3 regions of the Paenibacillus salivarius genome follow, and region 1 is predicted to be linked to each of the others. Evidence: riboswitches for the same ligand, from Rfam matches in the RefSeq annotation. Region 1 holds a riboswitch; each other region holds the start of a gene.
What was found. A riboswitch is a leader RNA that binds a small molecule or an ion and turns the genes downstream of it on or off. The one in region 1 is predicted to bind thiamine pyrophosphate.

Region 1 (6,484 bases):
CCATCCGGATGTCGTCCTGATGGATATCCGCATGCCGGAATGCGACGGCGTGGAGGGAACCCGGAAGATCAAAGCGATCTCTGCCGACATTTCCGTATTGATGCTGACGACGTTCGATGACGATGAATATATTCTTGAGGCGCTCCGTAACGGAGCCAGCGGATATCTGCTTAAAAATATCCCTCCCGACCGGATCATTCAGGGCATCAAAACCGTGCATAGCGGAAACATGCTCATCCACCCGGACGTCGCGCGGAAGCTGACGGGCCTGCTGCGCCAAGCCCCCTCTTCCCCTCCGGAAGCCCGGTTTGCCGCGGCCGGCCTAACGGCGGCGGAACAAAACGTGGTCCGCTTGATCGCCGACGGCATGTCCAACAAGGAGATCGCCGCCCAGTTATTTTTAAGCGAAGGCACGGTTAAAAATTATGTCACCGACATCCTTGGCAAGCTGGGCGTCCGGGACCGCACGCAAATCGCCATCCTGTACTGGAAAAGCCGGAGCGGGGCTTAACGAATCGCCGGTAAACGCGGCGGGCGCGTTAAACGCATCACGCACGCTCCGAACACCCTTCGTTGTAAAAAATCCAACCATTTCTCCCAAATCAGGGCGAAAACAGGGCCTTCATTGGATAATATCCAATCAAACACGTGCTTTTTCATCAAAACGGGTGCCGATGGTTCAACATCGTTGGATTTTTTCCAATGGAGTGCCGAGTTGTAACCATACCATAGAGAGTTCATTGGATTTTTTCCAACGGGGGCTCGGTGACCCCGGCCATGGTCTATTCAACATAAAAAAGGCCGCCTCAGCAGGCAGCCATGGTTATCGATTTATTTTTTCGGAGCGGTTATTGGCCCGTCTTCATGGAAGTGGTGTTAATAAGCTGCGGAAGCATCTTCGTTCCCTTTACCATTTCAGAGGAACACAGCGGACATACCGGATTGTAATCAAACGTAAAGTTATCCCGCATCCATCCGTTGCAATCCTCGCTAACGCAAGACCAAACCGTGGTATTCTCCTCAGGAACTTCTTCGATCGTTTTTTTACGGTAGTTCATGATAACCTCCCAAAAAAGATATTGCGGGGTGAACGATCACTCCCTCAAAAAAACAAAAGCTGCCCTTAACGCACGCGTTAAGAGCAGCTTGTGCCTGCATTACAGTTTTACGACATTCTCGGCTTGCGGTCCGCGGTTGCCTTGAACGACGCTGAATTGTACGCGTTGACCTTCGTCAAGCGTTTTGAAGCCATCGCCTTGGATTGCGCTGAAATGTACGAATACGTCATTTCCGCCTTCCACTTCGATAAAGCCGAAACCTTTCTCGGCATTGAACCATTTCACTGTTCCAGTTTCCATGAAAGTTACCTCCTTGATTATTATTAACATGCTCCTTTTTTACATAAAAAAATTCACATATTGAAAAAAGTTCATTTTTAGAAATTGACACTCTTTTCAATACGTGAATATCACTTCTCCAAACTTAATTAACCTCATTATACGCTCATCTGGATAAAAAAGCAAATCGCCCGTAGTCCCTCCACTCCCCTGCTGGACAGATTTGGGATGCCGGACTATAATGACAATTGTAATCCGCAGCATAATAGTTCAGGGGAGCTGGAAATTCGGCCGGCTGAGATTGTATCCCGCAAGATACTGACCCTTTAACCTGATCTGGGTAATGCCAGCGTAGGAAGAATGATTAGCCATGAACTTATCCATTCATAGCCATGAACCTAAACCTACGCGTCCCGATCCGGGGCGCTTTTTTTGTTGGCCGGAACTGCCAGATTGCAACCTGCGGAAATTTCCGAACAAATGAAGGAGAGAATGATGGTGAGACTTAAAAAATCGGCATGGCTTGCGCTGTGCACCGTACTGCTCGTAGCCCTTACGGCCTGCGGACAGGACAACGGAAAGGCAAACAACGCAGCGAAAAACGGCGCCGGCGCATCCGGAAACGGACAACCCGCCTCCCTGAAAGACGTCAAGATTTTGCTCGACTGGAGCCCCAATACGAATCACACCGGTTTCTACGTGGCCAAGGAGCAAGGTTTTTACGAAGAAGAAGGCCTGAACGTCGATATCATCCTGCCGGGCTCCGCCGGTGCCGACGCCATGGTTGCCTCGGGTGAAGTTCCCTTTGGCGTAAGTTACCAGGAAGGCGTGACCCAAGCGAGAATTCAAGGGCTCCCGCTCGTTTCCATCGCCGCGGTCATTCAGCATAACACGTCCGGCTTTGCCGCACCGGTGGACCGGAACATCAAATCTCCGAAGGATTATGAAGGAAAAACCTATGGCGGCTGGGGCTCACCGGTCGAGGAGGCGATTCTGAAATCGATCATGGACCAGAGCGGAGCCGATGTAAACAAGGTGAAATTCGTCAATATGGGGGAAGCGGATTATTTTACGGCCGTGAAACGGGATATCGACTTTGCCTGGATATTCTACGCATGGACGGGAATCGAGGCCGACCTTCGCGGAGAACCGCTGGATATGCAATTCGTCAAGGATTATTCCGAAAGCCTGGATTACTATACGCCGGTCATCGTCACGAACGAGAAAACGATCGCTGAGGATCCCGAGCTGGTCAAGGCCTTCATGCGGGCTACAACCAAAGGCTACGAGTACACCATCGACCATCCGGAGGAGTCGACAGACATACTTATAAAAGCCGTGCCCGAGCTGGATAAGGATCTTGTCGCCGCCAGCCAAAAATGGCTCAGCCCGAAATACAAGGATGACGCCGCCCGTTGGGGAGAGCAAAAACGCGAAGTTTGGCAAAACTATTCCGACTGGATGCACGAACGCGGTCTGATCGAAAAGCCGCTGGATACGGATAAAGCATTTACGAATGAATTTTTGCCCGAATAACTGATCCGAATAACCGATGAAAGGATGATCGATTATGTCAAATGCACTGTTAAGCATTCAAATCATTCCGAAAACCCCGAACGGTGAGGATGTAATTCCTTATGTCGACCGTGCAATCGAGGTCATTCAAGCCTCCGGGGTGAAATATCAGGTGAATCCGCTGGAGACGACCATGGAGGGCGATCTGGATGAACTGCTGGCCATCGTCAAACGTATGAATGAAGCGGTCGTGGAGTTCGGCAGCAACGGAGTGATCTCCCAGATCAAAATTTTGTACAATCCGGAAGGCGCCAGCATGGACAAGCTGACCGAGAAGTATCGTCCATGAAGCTCAGCCGGCTCTTAAAAAGCATATGGCCGCCCCTCGTGGCGGTCATCTTGTTTTTGATCGTTTGGCAAGGGGCCGTCTCCGTATTTCATATCGAAAAATGGATCCTTCCGAGCCCCGCCGATATCGTCAAGGTGTCGTCGGCCGAAGCTGAAAATCTTTGGGGCCATACGCTCGCGACGCTCCGGCTTATGATCATCGGTTTCGTGATCGGGACCGCCGTCGGACTCCTTGTCGCCTTTGCGCTTCATTATATTCCGTTTCTGAAATCATCGCTTTATCCGTTGATCATTCTGACCCAAAACGTGCCTGTCATCGCCCTCGCTCCCCTGCTCATGATCTGGTTCGGTTTCGGGGTTCTGCCCAAAATCATCATCATCACGCTGGTTTGTTTCTTTCCGGTTGCCGTATCGGCGATGGACGGCCTAACCCGAACCGACCGGGTCATGCTGGATTATATGAGAATGGCCGGGGCGACGAAAGCGCAAATCTTTTATAAGCTGGAAGTCCCCCATGCCCTGCCGTCCATGTTTTCGGGGATGAAAATTGCGGCAACCTACAGCGTTATGGGCGCGATCATCGCCGAGTGGGTCGGGGCGGACAAAGGAATCGGTTACTATATGATGCTGCAAAAAGCGTCATATCGCACGGACAAAACTTTCGTTGCCATCGCCGTCATCGTGGCCATCAGCCTGGCGATGTTCATTCTGATCGCCCTGCTTGAAAAATGGCTGGTCCGCTACAGGCCGGCCGATAACGATAAATAGAAAGGAGCGTGTCCTCGTGGTTACGGAACCTACGACAAATCCGGCTACACCTCCCGCGCTCGAGGTACGAAACATCAGCTTGACTTACCGCAAGGGGCGGCGCGAGGTTCTGCCCGTGCTGAACGATATTTCCCTGTCCGTTCCCGCCGGGAGATTCGTTTCGATCATCGGCCCCTCCGGGTGCGGGAAGAGCACGCTGTTCCATGTGATCGGCGGACTGATCCGGCCGGATGCCGGGCAAGTCCAGATCGAAGGCAGTGAGGTTACGGGAAAGCGCGGCCTGATCAGCTATGTTCCGCAAAGGCCGGCCCTGTTCCCCTGGCGGACGACGCTGGACAACGTGCTGCTCGCGCGCGAAATCACGGGCAGCGCCGACGCGGCGGCACGCGAAGAAGCCCTGCAATGGATGAACCGGGCCGGACTGGGCGGCTTTGAAAAAGCTTATCCGCACACGTTGTCCGGCGGCATGCAGCAGCGCGCTTCATTCCTGCGCGGATTGCTCGCTCCGCAGGAGGTCCTCTGCCTCGACGAACCGTTCAGCTCGCTGGACGAGCTCACGCGCGGCGAAATGCAGCGCTGGCTGCTCGACCTTTGGGAAACAAGCCGAAGATCGGTGGTCATGATCACCCACAGCATCGACGAGGCCCTTTTGCTTTCCGATACGATTTATTTGTTGTCCAACCGTCCCGCTTCCGTTCTCCACCGGATCGACGTTCCCTTTGCCCGTCCCCGAAAGGAAGAGCTGGCGGAGGATTCCGGGTTTCTGGAGCTGAAACGGGAAATCGCCGGACGGATGAGAGAAGAACAACGCAAAAAACCAATCTAGACAGGCGGATGGTCCTGTCCGGATTGGTTTTTACAATGAATAAATGTCCAACGTTTGTTCGGAAAGCCTCATCATGGCATGAACGATATCGGGATCGAATTGCGAGCCGGCCCCCCGGATCAACTCCAGTCTGGCTTCGCTCAGTGTCAGAATGCGGCGGTATTTGATATTGGAGGTCATGGAATCAAAGGCGTCAAGGACGGCGCAAATGCGGGCCCCGAGGGGGATATCTTCTCCTTTAAGCCCGTAAGGGTACCCCCTTCCGTCCCAACGCTCATGATGATATTTGATCACATCGATGATTTCCGTACCGAACCCGGGATTGCTTTCCGCCATCCTGGCCCCAACCACCGGGTGAAGCTTGATCACTTCCCACTGCTTCTCGTTCAGGGGGGAACGCTGGGTCAGCAGCTCCCGCGAAATCACCGTTTTGCCGATATCATGCATAAAGCAGCCCCTGATCAATTGCTCGGCGGTATGTTCCGGCAATTTGAGCTGCAAGGCTATTTTTTCCGCAAGCATGGATACTCTCGAGCAATGATAATATATTTCCGGATGCGTATTTTGAAGTGCCTTCAGCCATTTTGAGGCGTCCGGTTCCTGGTCCAATTTCAGCTGTTCTATAAATAAGCTAGAGGTTGTACCCATCTGACTGCCTCCTAAAACCTATTGCTTCTCCATTATATTATAGGCCAAAAGTTTCCACCTGCCTAGAAAAAAAGCTTAAATTCAATTCGGAGAATCCGTCTCCCGGCTTATGTCCGAAGAAGGAGTGAACTAACCCGTGAATCTAACCTCCCGGTCCCAAAGTAATGGAAAACAATCCCACCCATGGATTGACGCTCATATTCATCTTGACCAGTATGAAGAACAAGCAAAAGAACTTATCTTGCGACACGCAAATGAGCGCGGAATGGATGCGTTGATCAGTGTTTCCATGCATTTGAAGTCATGCCTCGGCAACCTCGAGTTGTCCAGGCGCTATCCGGGACGGGTGATCCCGGCTTTCGGCTACCATCCGGAGCAGCCGGTGCCATCCGAGCAGGAATTGGAAACGCTGATCGCCTGGATACATGCCCATGCTTCGGACATGGCCGCCGTCGGCGAAATCGGCCTCCCCTACTACATGCGGACAGACGCGGAGCAGCGGGGAGAATCATTCGACCTTGAGCCATACGTCGCTTTGCTCGACCGGTTTCTTGAACTCGCAGGGCACTTAGGCAAGCCTGTAGTTCTCCATGCCGTGTATGAAGACGCCGCGCTGGTCTGCGATATGTTGGAACGCCGGAGCATTACCCGCGCCCATTTCCACTGGTTCAAGGGTCCCAAGGAGACCGTTCGGCGTATGGCTGAGCGGGGTTATTATATTTCGTTTACGCCGGACCTGCTTTATGAACCTGAGATCATCGAACTGGCAAAATACTATCCCGCAGACTTGTGCATGGCCGAAACCGACGGCCCCTGGCCATTCGAAGGGCCGTTCGAGGGACGTGACACGGAACCGGACATGGTCCGCGACGTCGCGGCCGCATGGGCTTCATTGCATGGATGGTCGTACGACAAAGCCTGCGGGATACTGGTTTCCAATACGCGGCGTTTCTACGGACTGTAGCATTCGTCCCTCCTGCGCGGCAATTGATGCCGGCTGGAGGGATTTTTCCTTTCGGAAGCCAACCGATTGACAATCCTT
Region 2 (6,484 bases), 880 kb from region 1:
GCATATAAGTTCGTATTCCCAATGTGTTCAAGTCTTTCACCGTTCCATGCCCCCACTCTTCAATCGTAAACTGCTCGCCCCGGCACCCCACGAGGTCCGGCTTCGCGCCGAGCACCAATTCCTTGTTTGTATCGTCACTCACCAATACCGTGATTTAGGGCGCGTAATCCTCACCACATCCGGATACGGCTTTCCGTAGAGGCGGCGGTTCCAACGATGCGATCCACCGGCCCGAGCTTCAGCAGACAGCTCCGTTACGCCTCGGGTGTTGGCGACAACCCGCCGCGGTGCTTTATCGAAGGTTTGCTCAAGTTCAGTCGCTGCCGTAGTTGCTATCCGTGTGCGGTTAGGCCGTCTTTCGTATCGGCGGATGAGGCAGCTTCGGCGGAGGCCGGCGTCGTCGAGGCATTTTCCGATGTTTGGTTCCCGGCTGACGCGGCATCGGATGAGGACGTGCTTGCCGTCGGTTCCGCTCCGTTCCCGCAGGCGGACACAATCAGAAGAAGCGCGGACATGGCCATCAGGGCGCTGACGCGCTTTATATTTTTTTGCATGGAATTCCAAATCCCTTCCTAAGCCAAATAATAATGATTTTCATTCTCAGTTAGATATGATACGATGGTTCTATCCCTGTGACAAGTAAATTTTGTAAATAATTTTGGATCCGTTGAGCGAGGCGGATCAAGGACATATCGCGGCAATTGCGACCGCTTATTTGACGGAGCTGCTGGAGCGGGAGCGGATGACAAGGTGGATGATTCTAAATTCATATAAAGGGGAGTTTTCAGGATGGAACAAAACGTATTCGATGTCACCATTATCGGCGGAGGACCGGCGGGACTATATTCCGCCTTCTACAGCGGCTTGCGCGAAATGAAAACGAAGCTGATCGAATTCCAGCCCTTTCTCGGCGGTAAAGTGAACGTTTACCCGGAAAAAATGATTTGGGATATCGGCGGCCTGACCCCGGTCACCGGGGAGCAGTTGATGCGACAGTTGATCGAGCAGGGCCGGACTTTTGATCCCGAAATTGTCCTTGGAGAGAAGGTCACCTCGATTACCCAAGGCGAGGACCGCATTTTCACGCTGCATACCGCATCGGGCGCCAAGCACTATTCCAGGACGATTATTCTTGCCATCGGGGGAGGCATCCTGAATCCGACGAAGCTCGATATTGAGGGCGCGGAACGGTTCGAAGTGAGCAACCTGCATTATACGGTGAAATCGTTAGGCCGGTTCAAAGGGAAGACGGTATTGATCTCGGGCGGAGGCAACACGGCGATCGATTGGGCTAACGAGATCGCGCCGATTGCCGGGAGAGTGTACCTGTCTTACCGCAAGGAAGTGCTAAAAGGGCACGAAGCGGAAGTGACGAAGCTGATGAAGAGCGACGTCGTATGTCTTTTGAACACCTCGATCGAGAAGCTGATCGGGACGCCGGACCGGGAAGCGATCCGCAGCGTGCTTTTGAAAAACAACGAGGACGGCTCCACGGTAGAGCTGGACATCGATCACGTGGTCGTGAGCCATGGTTATGACCGCGATAAAGCGCTCCTGGAGAACAGCGAAGTGAAAATCGCCATGAAAAACGAATACGGCATCGACGGAACCCCGATGAGTGAAACCTCGGTCGAGGGAATCTACGCCGCAGGGGACATTTTGGCTCATGAAGGGAAGCTGCACCTGATCGCGGGGGCTTTTCAGGACGCCGCCAACGCCGTCAACAAAGCCAAGCAATACATTACCCCGGATGCCGAGGCGTATGGGATGGTGTCTTCGCACAACGACCTTTTCAACGAGAGAAACCGGGAGCTGAAAAAACAGCTGTTCATGTCGATGGCGGATTGATCCATTCTTGAACATCTTCAGGCAAAAAAGAGCAGCTCCAAAATGGCGGAACTGCTCTTTCCTTATTTTTTCACAGGTTGAAAGCCTTCCTCGGCCAGATACTCCCCGGCTTCTTCCCGGGTTTCAAACGCCATCTCCAGATTCAGCCCCGCATACAGATACCAAAGGTCATCCTCGTATTTAAGCGTCAGCACATTTCCCTTCGCATCGGTCCAGGTTCCGCCTGGCGTTTCCTTGCGCGGAGGTTCGGACCGGTCCCCGTTTGAAATCTCCCGACCCCCGGTTGCCAGGGAATCGATCGACTTTCGCACCAGTTCGCGCAGTTCATTTTCCGGCAAATCCCGGATGTTGACGTAACCCTTGTCATCGGGCTCGTAGCCTTCCAGCATGGCGGCATAAATGTAGCCGTTCCCGTTAGGGTGCAGGTGGTACGCTACCGTTTTTTTGTCGTGCACGCTTTGCTCATACTGATAATTGACCCGGCCCAGGGATACATTTTTTCTCGTCAGCTCGGGAAAGGAATCCAACACTTGCAGTTTTTGTTCAAAGGATAGCATCTTCGGCCTCCGGCACATAGAATTGATAGGTCGGAACTATGTATTCGGTACCCACAGATCCGGCACGATGTACAATCACAGGTTCCATTGTCCAGTATAAGGTTTCCGCCTTGGCGAAGCAAAGACAAGGTCATCCCGGATCCCGGATTGACATTTTTTTGAGACCGTGATAGGTTGGGGACAGCAATAAATACCAATTTCATACAACGAAAAACCACTAGGGGTGCCTTGCATAAGGCTGAGATTAAAGTGAACTTTAAGACCCTTGGAACCTGATCTGGCTCGTACCAGCGGAGGGAAGTGGCGTAACGGGAACCTGGCATTCGCGATCTCGATTCGTGATGTTTTGCCCTATACAACCACTTTCTATGGCGAAGGTGGTTTTTTTGTTGTCATGAAGACGATCAACGCGGGAAGGAGGCCGGGATGAAAAAGCAACTGCACGTCATTTCGGACGGGGAGCTGTCCTTGTCCGCGTTCGCGGGCATCGCAGCAGAGATCGAGCCGTTTGTGGACAAATTTCATATCCGGGAAAAGAAAAGGGCCGCAAAAGAAGTATATGAGGCGGTTCAGTCTTTGGTCGGCAAGGGAGTTCCCCTGAGCAAAATCATCATCAACGACCGGGCCGATGTCGCCAAGGCGGTGTGTGCCGGGGTACATCTTGCCTACCACAGTTTACCGGTCGACGTCGTCAAAAGCATGATGCCGACGCTCACGGCAGGCGGCTCGGTTCACTCGTACGAAGAGGCGGTGGATATGGAGCGCAGGGGCGCCGATTATGTGCTATATGGACATGTGTATGCGACCCGGTCCAAGGAGGGGCGGCCGCCGAAGGGGCTTGAGGAACTCACGGCCATCAAACGGGCTCTGCGCATACCGGTGTTGGCCATTGGCGGAATCAAGCCGGAGCATGTGGAAGAGGTGCTGGGCACAGGAGTGGACGGCATTGCCGTCATGTCCGGCATTTTGCGGGCGGAGGACCCAAAGAAAGCAGCCATGAAATACGCGGAATCATTAATAGGAGCTCGGATTAAACTGGGGGATTCGAGTTCGAGCGAGGGGTGATGAGCGCAAAAAATGAATACTAGCACGATAATGAAAGCGATTTTCATGAATGCGCATGCCAAAGAAACACAAGGTCCTCCATTTTTTAAAAATTGGGCTTATGCGGCAACAGATTCGTTAAGCCAATGCTGAATGGATGGCAACAGTTTTTGTTTCTTTGCTTCTTCGAACCATGCGTCAGCGTGCTGACACATGGCAATAAGATAAACTCGAATGTTCCAGTGACGTGAACTGCGGCCGCGCGAAGATTCCAACTTGTAATCAGTCTTCTGACGCTTAATGCAACGCTCAACGCCGGTTCGCATCGCGTAACGCTTTCTCCATTCCTTGCTATCACGGCGGATGCGTGGGAACAAGCGCGGATTATCGGCTGTCGACGTATAGAACGTTCTTCCGTACTCGGAAGGCGAACACGGAGTAGGACACTCCCATTTTCCAACTTTGGCGGGGCAGCGCCACTTGATACGCTGCCGCCCCGGACACTTGCCCCAGCAGGACATCTTGCGACCAATGGGGCAGACGGGAACACCATCGGAGTTTATTTTCATTTCATTGTATACCGTATGCCCGGAACGCCTGAGATTCAGGTCGATGATGCTGCTAACATCATCATGTTCCAGCATGGTATAGATCGGGAGGGCGTCGTGGGCCGAATCCAAGATCGCCTCTCCCACCTTCCAATCCGCGTACCAGTAGCGAAGTTCGCGGTAACCGCAAATCCACGATACGGCATCGTGTTGGCTGGCGCGAAACAATCGCGGATACACGGGCAGATCATAGGCGCTGTCCGCGGCGGTAAACATGTAAAGCGTGCGTCCGTAGTAATACTTCTCGCGGTAGCTGTCCCAGCCCCAATCTGCATCGGGATCGGAAAATTGCCGTTTGCAGGTACATTTCCAGTTGCCCGACTTGCGGCAATCGCAAAGGAATTTACCGAAGGAACGCGCCCCGGCTTCAACTGGAGATCCATCGCCGATGACGCGAAAAGCGTTCGTATCACCGAGCAATCCCTTTGCCGCGGAAGGTGCGACAAACATGGTTTGAAACAATTGCTGCAACAGGTCGTGCTCCTTGGGGGCATAGTGGATTTTGCCCTCGCGCAGGACGCGGGAGACGAGCCTCTCCGTAATTTTTGGGTTTTTGGGTTCCTGCTTTTCATTCTTCTTGCCTTTCTTTCGCGGCTTCTTCAGGCGACGTTTGATGCGCCCAGTCTTATGCGGCTTGGATGCCCGCCAAAGCCGGGGGAAAAAGTCGTAGAACGTCCCGACGCCCGGCGACTCGCCAGGGTTGAAACCGCAAAGAATGGCATAAACAGGCGTCGTGCGAATGGCGACGACCCCCTCATCGACGCTCAGCTCAAGCTTGGTCATAAGGAGCAGGCAGCGGAGCATGTCGGCGGGATCGTGAGGCTTTCGGCCTCTTGGCTTAGAAGAATAGGCCGACTGCATCAAGGAAGCTGCAGCGGACAGGTCAATCGCTGTGATCCAGAAGATGATATCGCTGTAGAAGCGCTGCAAAAACCGCATAGCTTCCGGGGAGTTGTACTCCTTTCGAAGTTGATCGCGTACGAAGGCCAGGTAGTCCTGATGAGAACGAGATACAATCGACATTACAATCACCCAAATTAAAAGGTAGGCAATAAAAATGCCTTCTCGGCGATTATTGGGGTGTTTCGAAAAAGTCAAGAGGAAAGTTTGTTCGCACCATACTTTGGGGGTGAAACAAATAAAGACCCTGGCCGTCAGGCCAGGGCTAATGCGGAATGGTGAATTCCGAGAGGCTTACATTAACCAGTGGAGGGGATCAGGTTGGGTAAGCATGCGGATTGCGTCGTGATCGGCGGTGGAATTATCGGGAACGCGACGGCTTATTTTTTGGCGAAAAGAGGATGGAAGGTCGCCGTTCTTGAGTCGGGGCAGATCGCCTGCAAAGCTTCGGGGGCGGCAGCCGGAATGCTGGAGGCGCAGACGGAACTTGCGGAAGACGGCCCCTTTTCTCGTCTCGCGCGAAGAAGCCGGGCGATGTTTCCGGCGGTGATTGACGATCTTGAAGAGCTGTCGGGCGTACATATCGGATATATCGACCAAGGCATGTATAAAGTGGCGACGACACTCGAAGAGGCGGAGGAGCTACAGAAGCAGGCGGAGCTGCATCGGCGTTGCGGAGAGCAGGCGGATTGGCTGTCCGCCGTGGAGCTGCGTGACCGGGAGCCGGCCGTCTCCGAACAGGTATTGGGCGCGATGTACATTGCGCGGGACGGGCAGGTGCAATCGTATGAGTTGTCGTTGGCTTTTGCACGTGCGGCGGTTGCACTGGGCGCTGAAATTCATGAGTTTACGAGTGTGCGGGAATGGATTATCGAGGACGGGAAGACGGTTGGGGTTCGGACCGGACAAGGGGACTTTTACGCCGATTCGTTTGTGACGGCAGGCGGAGCTTGGAGCGGCGAGTTGCTGGCCGGGACCGGCCTTGAGCTGCCGATGACCCCGGTGAAAGGGGAGTGTGTGTCCGTCATTTCATCGGCTCCGCTGATCAAGGGGAGTATTCATTCAGAAGGATGCTATATCGTTCCAAAGAGTTCGGGGAAGCTGCTGATCGGTGCCACGGTCAAACCGGGGTCATGGGATGAACGGGTGTCCTCTAGCGCGGTGCTCCAGCTGTTGGAGCAGGCGCAGCGGTTGCTTCCAGGGCTGGCTGATGCCGTATGGGATCGCGCTTGGGCGGGAATACGCCCGCTTTTGGGTGACGGGCTACCTTATTTGGGAGCGCATCCCGATCATTCGAATTTGTTTGTGGCTGCCGGGCATTATCGGAAAGGTATTCTGCTCGCGCCTGCGACCGGGAAATACATGGCCGACCTGGTAGAGGGCAAGGAGCATGAATTCGCAGCGGATATGAAGGCGTTCGGTCTGGATCGGCTACGTCAGTCGGTTCCAAATTAAACGGAGGTGAAAACAATCGGATGAAGCTGGTGATTAACGGGGAAACCTTGCAGGTTCCGGAGTCGATTCGGA
Region 3 (6,484 bases), 670 kb from region 1:
GAAGCAGCCGTCGTCGTATACCGGTTGTATAAATTGAATACAAAGTAATGGATGGCTGAAATGAAGAAAAGCGCGAGTGCGGGGAATTCTCTCCCTGCGACTCGCGCTTTTAATTTTTACCCGATGGGCGCCCGCCGCTTATTGCGGGAGCGTCAAGGCATTTTCGTCGGCGGTCACGATGATGACCTTGGCGTTCGTCATGCCCGGCAGCGACCGGGTCATGATCGGGGAATGGTAGGCCTTGATTTTCATGCCTGCTTTCAAAGTCGTATCTCCGCCAAGCGCCGGAAGGATGACGGTGTCTTCCGAAATGTTCAGAATCACGTCATTATTCTTCGAGTCGTCGGATCCGACGTTCACATATACTCGTCCTTCCACGGTAAAGTCGGAGGCCTCGATGGTACCTTCCACCTTCGGAAGCTCCGCCGTTTGAACGATGATTTTTTCGGCATGAGAGCGCGGAGGGTAACTCAAAGCCATAAATTTGGAATAGAACACCTTCACCGCGAGGTCGGCTTTCAGCGCATCCTTTGTCAGGGCCGTTCCGTTTTCGTCCACGATTTCGGTGTCTTCGTCCACGGCCAGCATGATATAGTTCGTTCCGCCTTGCTCCAGCGGCTGCCCAACGACCGTCATTTGATCATCGGACATATTCGTGATCACGCCGTCCGTTCCGGGCGCCTCATCGTTAACGGCCGATTCCGTATTCACCATCACGTAGCTGGCGTTCGATTGCGCCGGCAAGCTCATCATGACGGCAGGGCCATAGAACGCTCTGACAGTCATGCCGGATTTAATATCGAACGCGGCAATGTTGTTTCCGTTTTGATCCAGCAGCACGGTTTTCTCCGAAAAATGCAGCACGATGCTATCTTCGATCCCGGAGGAAATGTCGGTGCCTTGCACGAAAATACCGTTATCCCGAATTTCCGAAACGGTCCCGTCGATGGCGGCAAAGGATTGATCCTGAACGACCAGGGTCAACGCCGTCCCGCGGGCTGGCAGGCTTTTCGTAATGTTCGGGCCGTAAAAGGCCTTAACCGCTTTCTTTTCGTCAATGATCGTTTTCAGCGCGACCTTTTGTCCTTTCGCGTCCACGATCTTTGTATCATTGGTGATATTCAGCACGATTTCGCTTTGATCCGACTTGGCGAGTCCCCGGCCTTTTACCGTAATGAATTTCCCGGTGTGATCATTCACGAAATGGGTGATAAGTCCGAGTGTCCCGGGCACAACCGCTTTCTCTTGTTGAGCTGCCTTGGCAGGTGCTTGGGCGGGCAAAGACGGCAGTCCGTCTTGAGCAAACGCGGCAAGCGGAAGGGCGGTCATCGCGAGCAAGGATGCTGTTGCAATCGTTTTGGTCATTTTCTTCATCATGTCAGTCCTCCAAGTGAGTTTTCTTCCTCTTCTTCCCACTCTCAGACGTAAAATGTGGCAAAAGGTTGCATAATTCGCAAACTCCCTCCTACAATGGGGGAAAAGAGTGCAGAGTGACGATTTATCGAAAGGGGGCGTAACCCATGACTTTGCAGCAACTCAAATATGTCATCGAAGTCGCGAGCCGCGGCTCCATGAACGAGGCGGCCAAACGGCTGTTCATTTCCCAGCCCAGCCTTTCCAACGCGATCCGCGATTTGGAGGAAGAAATCCGGATCACGATTTTCGAGCGGACGAACAAAGGGATTTCGCTAACGAACGAAGGGGCGGAGTTTCTGGGCTATGCGCGCCAGGTCGTGGAACAGGCGGAACTGCTGGAAAACCGGTATATGTACGGAAAGCTGTCGTCGCAGCATTTTTCGGTATCGACGCAGCATTATGCGTTTGCCGTGAACGCCTTCGTGGATGTCGTCCGGGAATTCGGCCTGGAGGAATATGAACTGGCGCTCCGCGAGACGAAAACTTATGAGATCATCGAGGACGTAAAGTCCCGCCGCAGCGAAATCGGGATTCTGTATCTGAACGACTTTAACGCCAAAGTAATCAACAAACTGCTTAAGGATGCGGGACTTCAGTTCAACAGTTTGTTCGTGGCCAAGCCGCACATCTTTATCAGCATTCAAAATCCGCTGGCCAAGCAATCGGTCGTTACGATCGATCAGCTCCGGGAATATCCGTATTTATCGTTTGAACAAGGGGAGTTCAATTCGTTTCATTTTGCCGAAGAAATTCTCAGTACGCTGTCTCATCCGAAAAGCATCCGGGTCAACGACCGGGCCACGTTATTTAACCTGCTTATCGGCCTAAACGGGTATACGATATCCACCGGCGTGCTGAGCTCCGATTTAAACGGGAACGAGATCATTCCGGTACCGCTGGATTGCGACGAAACGATCAATGTCGGCTGGATTTGCCACAAACATGCGACCCTTTCCGAGCTGGCGCTGGCCTATGTCCGGGCTTTGGAGGCGTCGGTCGGCCCTTCGGAGGCGTCGGATCATGCAGAGGATGCAGGCTTTGCCGAAAGCGGCGGGGATCTGAACGGCTCGGCGGTATGATGATAACGACATAAAAGGGCCTTATTTTGCGGAAAAGGATCTATTCCATCCAAATAGCGGCCCAAAAGGGCCTTATTTTGAGAAGAAGGCACCCGATGACCAGAATTTTGCGCTCTTTCCGGAAAATAAGGACGTAAAAGGGCCCTATTTTACGACTACAAACCCAAAACGACGAAATAAGGCCCAAAATGGCCCTTATTACCAATGAACCGCGCGTCAAATGGGCTAATCCAAGCCCCTTCCGCATATCCATGGGATATGAAGGAGCGTGACGATGATGGACAAGATCGTAGAGCGGTTTTATGAAATCAAGCAAGCTCAAAAGGAGCTGGAACAGGAACTTGCATCCTTACGGCAGGAAATTTTGGATTATTGCGGCGAGCGGAATGTGACGAAACTTGAAGTCGGCGGACATGAAGTCAAGCTCGTCCAGCAGCAGCGCAGGGAATACGATGAGCATAAGCTGTACGAGGCGCTGCCCGATCCGGAATTGTGGCGGATGCTTTCCAAACCCGACTCCTCCAAGATCGCGAGCCTGGTCAAGCTGAAGGTGATCCCTGACGAGAAGCTGAAAGACACCTATACGCTAAAAAATATAACTCTCGTGCAAGTAGATAAGAAGTAGCCGAAGTTTTAAATTGATTTTGAATTGACAGAATTTGCAAACCCGGGTACATTAGTAAACAATAGAATAGGAAGTCCACTAGGGGAGCCGTCGGCGGCTGAGACAAGAGTACAAATCTTGGACCCTTTGAACCTGATCTAGTTCGTACTAGCGTAGGAAAGTGGAGCCGGTCTTAGCTGTATCTGCAGACGACTTGCCGTTTGGTTGTTAGCTAGCGATATGTATGAGCCGCTCCGTTTTCGGGGCGGCTTTTTTGGTGTGATCAAACCCGGTTTATAGTGCATGGAATCGGGACATGGGGATCCGCCGCCTCCTTCCCAGGGCTTCCTGATCTTTCATTTGACTCTAATCTTGAAAGGTGGAGAAAACATGAGCTTTACGGAGGAATTGCGCAAGGAGACGGACGGGTTGTTCGAGGCGATATTCGAGCATCCGTTCGTTCAGGGGATTGCGTCGGGCAACCTCGGAAGAGAGCAGCTGATTCATTACGTCAAACAGGATTCCGAATATTTGAATGCATACATGCGGATTTACGGGGTGGCCATTTCAAAATGCGCGAACCGCGAGGACATCGCCATGTTCAACGAGCAAATTTCTTTTATCCTGAACCGGGAAATCCATCCGCACGGGAATTTTTGCAATGTTGCGGGGGTTCGTTATGAAGACCTGCAAGGATTTCCGCTTGCGCCAAGCGCCCATCATTACATTCGGCATATGCTGACGGTCGCGCATGAGGGAAGCCTCGGGGAGATCATGGCCGCGCTTTTGCCTTGCCCGTGGACCTATTTGGAAATCGGGAGAAAATTGATGGACGAAGTACGGCCGGATGAGGGGCATCCGTTCTACGAATGGATCCATTTCTACGGGAACACGGCGGGAGGCGCGACAAGCAAGTTCCGCCAATTGGTCGATGCGTGGGCCGAAGGGGCCACCGAGGCGGAGCGCGGGCGGATGAAGGAGTATTTTGTGCACAGCTGTCAGTTGGAGTACATGTTCTGGGATATGGCCTACAAGCTCGAAGAATGGCCGGTGCCGCTTGCGGCTGCTGTATATTGATGCGACTACGAGGTTTTGACGAGTGAAAAATAGCTTGGGAAATGGGGTTTGAACGGACATGAGCATGCTGGAAAAAGAGTTGTCCGCCCTGCTGACGCAGGTGCAAAATACGAAACCGCTCGTTCATAATATGACGAATGTCGTGGTGACCAACTTTACTGCGAACGGCCTTTACGCCCTTGGCGCCTCGCCGGTCATGGCCTATGCGCCGGAAGAAGTCGCGGATATGGCCAAAATCGCGGGCGCGCTTGTGCTGAACATCGGCACGCTATCGAGCGAACTGATCGACGCGATGATCGTCGCCGGAAGGTCGGCGAACGAGCACGGCGTGCCGGTGCTGCTCGATCCGGTCGGGGCCGGGGCGACCCGGTTCCGGACGGAATCCGCGCTAAGAATACTGAGCAAGGTCCACGTATCGCTGGTACGCGGCAATGCGGCGGAGGTCGCGAACCTTCTTGGAGAAGGAGGCGTCATCAAAGGGGTTGACGCCGGAGATAGCGACACCTACGAGAATGCTTCCCTCGCCGTAAGGGCCGCTCGGCAGTTCGGCGCGGTCGTGGCGATCACCGGACGGGAGGATGTGATTGCCGACGGGACGGCTTGCCGCGGCATTAGCGGCGGGGATGCGCTGCTGACCCAAGTGACCGGCACGGGATGCTTGCTGACGTCGGTGCTCGGAGCTTTTGCGGCGGTTTGCCCGGATATGCTGCTTGCCGGGACGGCAGGACTGGCCTTTTACGGAACGGCAGCGGCCCGTGCGGCAGAGCGTACGGCGGCCTTCGGTCCGGGCAGCTTCCAGATTGCTTTCCTGGATGAACTTGCGAAGCTGCATCCGCATTCGCTCAAAGGCTATGCCGCCGTCCGCGACATCGAGACGGCGACAACCGGGGGAGCTGTATGAGTATGAGCATGAGCATCACCGGGACGGGGAAGGACTTCACTGGCAGGGCGTTGACGATCGCCGGATCGGACAGCGGCGGAGGAGCCGGTATCCAGGCCGACCTCAAGACGTTTCAGGAGCTTGGCGTTTACGGCATGTCGGCGATCACGGCGGTGACCGTGCAGAATACCCTCGGCGTCAGCGGCGTTTATCCGCTGCCGCCCGAGGCGGCGGCCGAGCAAATCGCCGCCGTGGGCGAGGATCTCGGCGTCGACGCGCTCAAGACGGGCATGCTGTTCAGCGCGGACATCATTCGCGCCGTTGCGGCCGAAATCCGGCGCTTCGGCTGGGACCGGGTCGTCGTCGATCCGGTTATGATCGCGAAGGGCGGCGCGGAGCTGCTGCTGCCGGAAGCGGTCCGGGCGCTGAAGGAGGAACTGCTGCCGCTCGCGATGATCGTTACGCCGAACATTCCGGAGGCGGAGGCGCTGTCGGGCATGGCGATCCGGTCGATGGAAGACCGGAAGGAAGCGGCTTGGCGGATCGCGAGCATGGGGCCGAAGCTGGTCGTAATCAAGGGCGGGCACGATCAGGCCAGCCCCGGGGTGGCCGTCGACGTGCTGTACGACGGCTGCGGCTTCACCGAGCTGGCCGGGCGGCGGATCGAAACCCGGCACACGCACGGGACCGGGTGCACGTTTTCCGCCGCATTGACCGCCGGCCTGGCGAAGGGGCTGCCGGCCGCCGAGACGGTGCGGGCGGCCCGGGAATTTATCCAGGCTGCCATCGAGGACAGCCTCGAGCTCGGTCAGGGCCACGGGCCGACCAACCATTGGGCGTACCGCCGCCGCCAGCGCCTTGAGGTGCGGCGATGATGGGCGCCCGGTTAGCGCCCGGGCGCGTGCGCGAGCTGCTGCGGATGTACCTGGTCATCGGCAGCGTGAACTGCGCGGCGGATCCGCTGCGCGTCGCGGAGGAGGCGCTGGCCGGCGGGGCCACGCTGGTCCAGTTCCGCGAGAAGGGCCGCGGAGCGCTCGCGGAAGAAGCCCGGCTGAAGCTGGCGGTTCAGCTGCAGGCGGCTTGCCGCCGCGCGGGGGTTCCCTTCATCATCAACGACGACGTGGACCTGGCCCTGTATATCGGGGCCGACGGCGTCCACATCGGTCAGGATGATGATGAAGCGGGCGCCGTCCGCGCCCGCATCGGGAGCGGCCGACTGCTCGGCGTGTCGGCACACAACGTCCGCGAAGCGCAACTCGCGGTAGAGCACGGCGCGGATTATCTGGGCATCGGCCCGATCTATCCGACCGTGTCCAAGGACGACGCCCATGCCGTGCAGGGCGTCAGTATCCTCCGCGAGCTGCGCGCCCGCTGGCCGGATCTGCCGCTCGTCGGCATCGGCGGCATCACCGCGGCGCGCACGTCCGA

Region 2: linked by a shared signal. The riboswitch ahead of ACSFXJ_RS24985 (thiamine phosphate synthase) and the one ahead of ACSFXJ_RS02840 (ABC transporter substrate-binding protein) in region 1 are both predicted to bind thiamine pyrophosphate.
Region 3: linked by a shared signal. The riboswitch ahead of tenA (thiaminase II) and the one ahead of ACSFXJ_RS02840 (ABC transporter substrate-binding protein) in region 1 are both predicted to bind thiamine pyrophosphate.

What each region holds. Positions count from the first base shown of each region.
Region 1 covers NZ_CP195592.1:629,242-635,725, reverse strand. The annotation lists gene ACSFXJ_RS02855 (response regulator) at 1-511, shown strand, start outside; gene ACSFXJ_RS02850 (cold-shock protein) at 849-1,058, opposite strand; gene ACSFXJ_RS02845 (cold-shock protein) at 1,158-1,358, opposite strand; TPP riboswitch at 1,600-1,712, shown strand; gene ACSFXJ_RS02840 (ABC transporter substrate-binding protein) at 1,830-2,873, shown strand; gene ACSFXJ_RS02835 (MTH1187 family thiamine-binding protein) at 2,908-3,201, shown strand; gene ACSFXJ_RS02830 (ABC transporter permease) at 3,198-3,968, shown strand; gene ACSFXJ_RS02825 (ABC transporter ATP-binding protein) at 3,985-4,794, shown strand; gene ACSFXJ_RS02820 (HD-GYP domain-containing protein) at 4,825-5,442, opposite strand; gene ACSFXJ_RS02815 (TatD family hydrolase) at 5,579-6,406, shown strand.
Region 2 covers NZ_CP195592.1:5,395,599-5,402,082, reverse strand. The annotation lists gene ACSFXJ_RS25005 (ABC transporter substrate-binding protein) at 1-142, opposite strand, end outside; gene ACSFXJ_RS25000 (hypothetical protein) at 333-554, opposite strand; gene ACSFXJ_RS24995 (NAD(P)/FAD-dependent oxidoreductase) at 790-1,848, shown strand; gene ACSFXJ_RS24990 (hypothetical protein) at 1,911-2,405, opposite strand; TPP riboswitch at 2,615-2,721, shown strand; gene ACSFXJ_RS24985 (thiamine phosphate synthase) at 2,832-3,470, shown strand; gene ACSFXJ_RS24980 (DDE transposase) at 3,569-5,080, opposite strand; gene thiO (glycine oxidase ThiO) at 5,279-6,412, shown strand; gene thiS (sulfur carrier protein ThiS) at 6,433-6,484, shown strand, end outside.
Region 3 covers NZ_CP195592.1:1,294,562-1,301,045, forward strand. The annotation lists gene ACSFXJ_RS05695 (S8 family serine peptidase) at 1-48, shown strand, start outside; gene ACSFXJ_RS05700 (peptidase) at 139-1,377, opposite strand; gene ACSFXJ_RS05705 (LysR family transcriptional regulator) at 1,521-2,495, shown strand; gene ACSFXJ_RS05710 (hypothetical protein) at 2,773-3,120, shown strand; TPP riboswitch at 3,191-3,296, shown strand; gene tenA (thiaminase II) at 3,490-4,176, shown strand; gene thiM (hydroxyethylthiazole kinase) at 4,235-5,077, shown strand; gene thiD (bifunctional hydroxymethylpyrimidine kinase/phosphomethylpyrimidine kinase) at 5,080-5,931, shown strand; gene thiE (thiamine phosphate synthase) at 5,931-6,484, shown strand, end outside.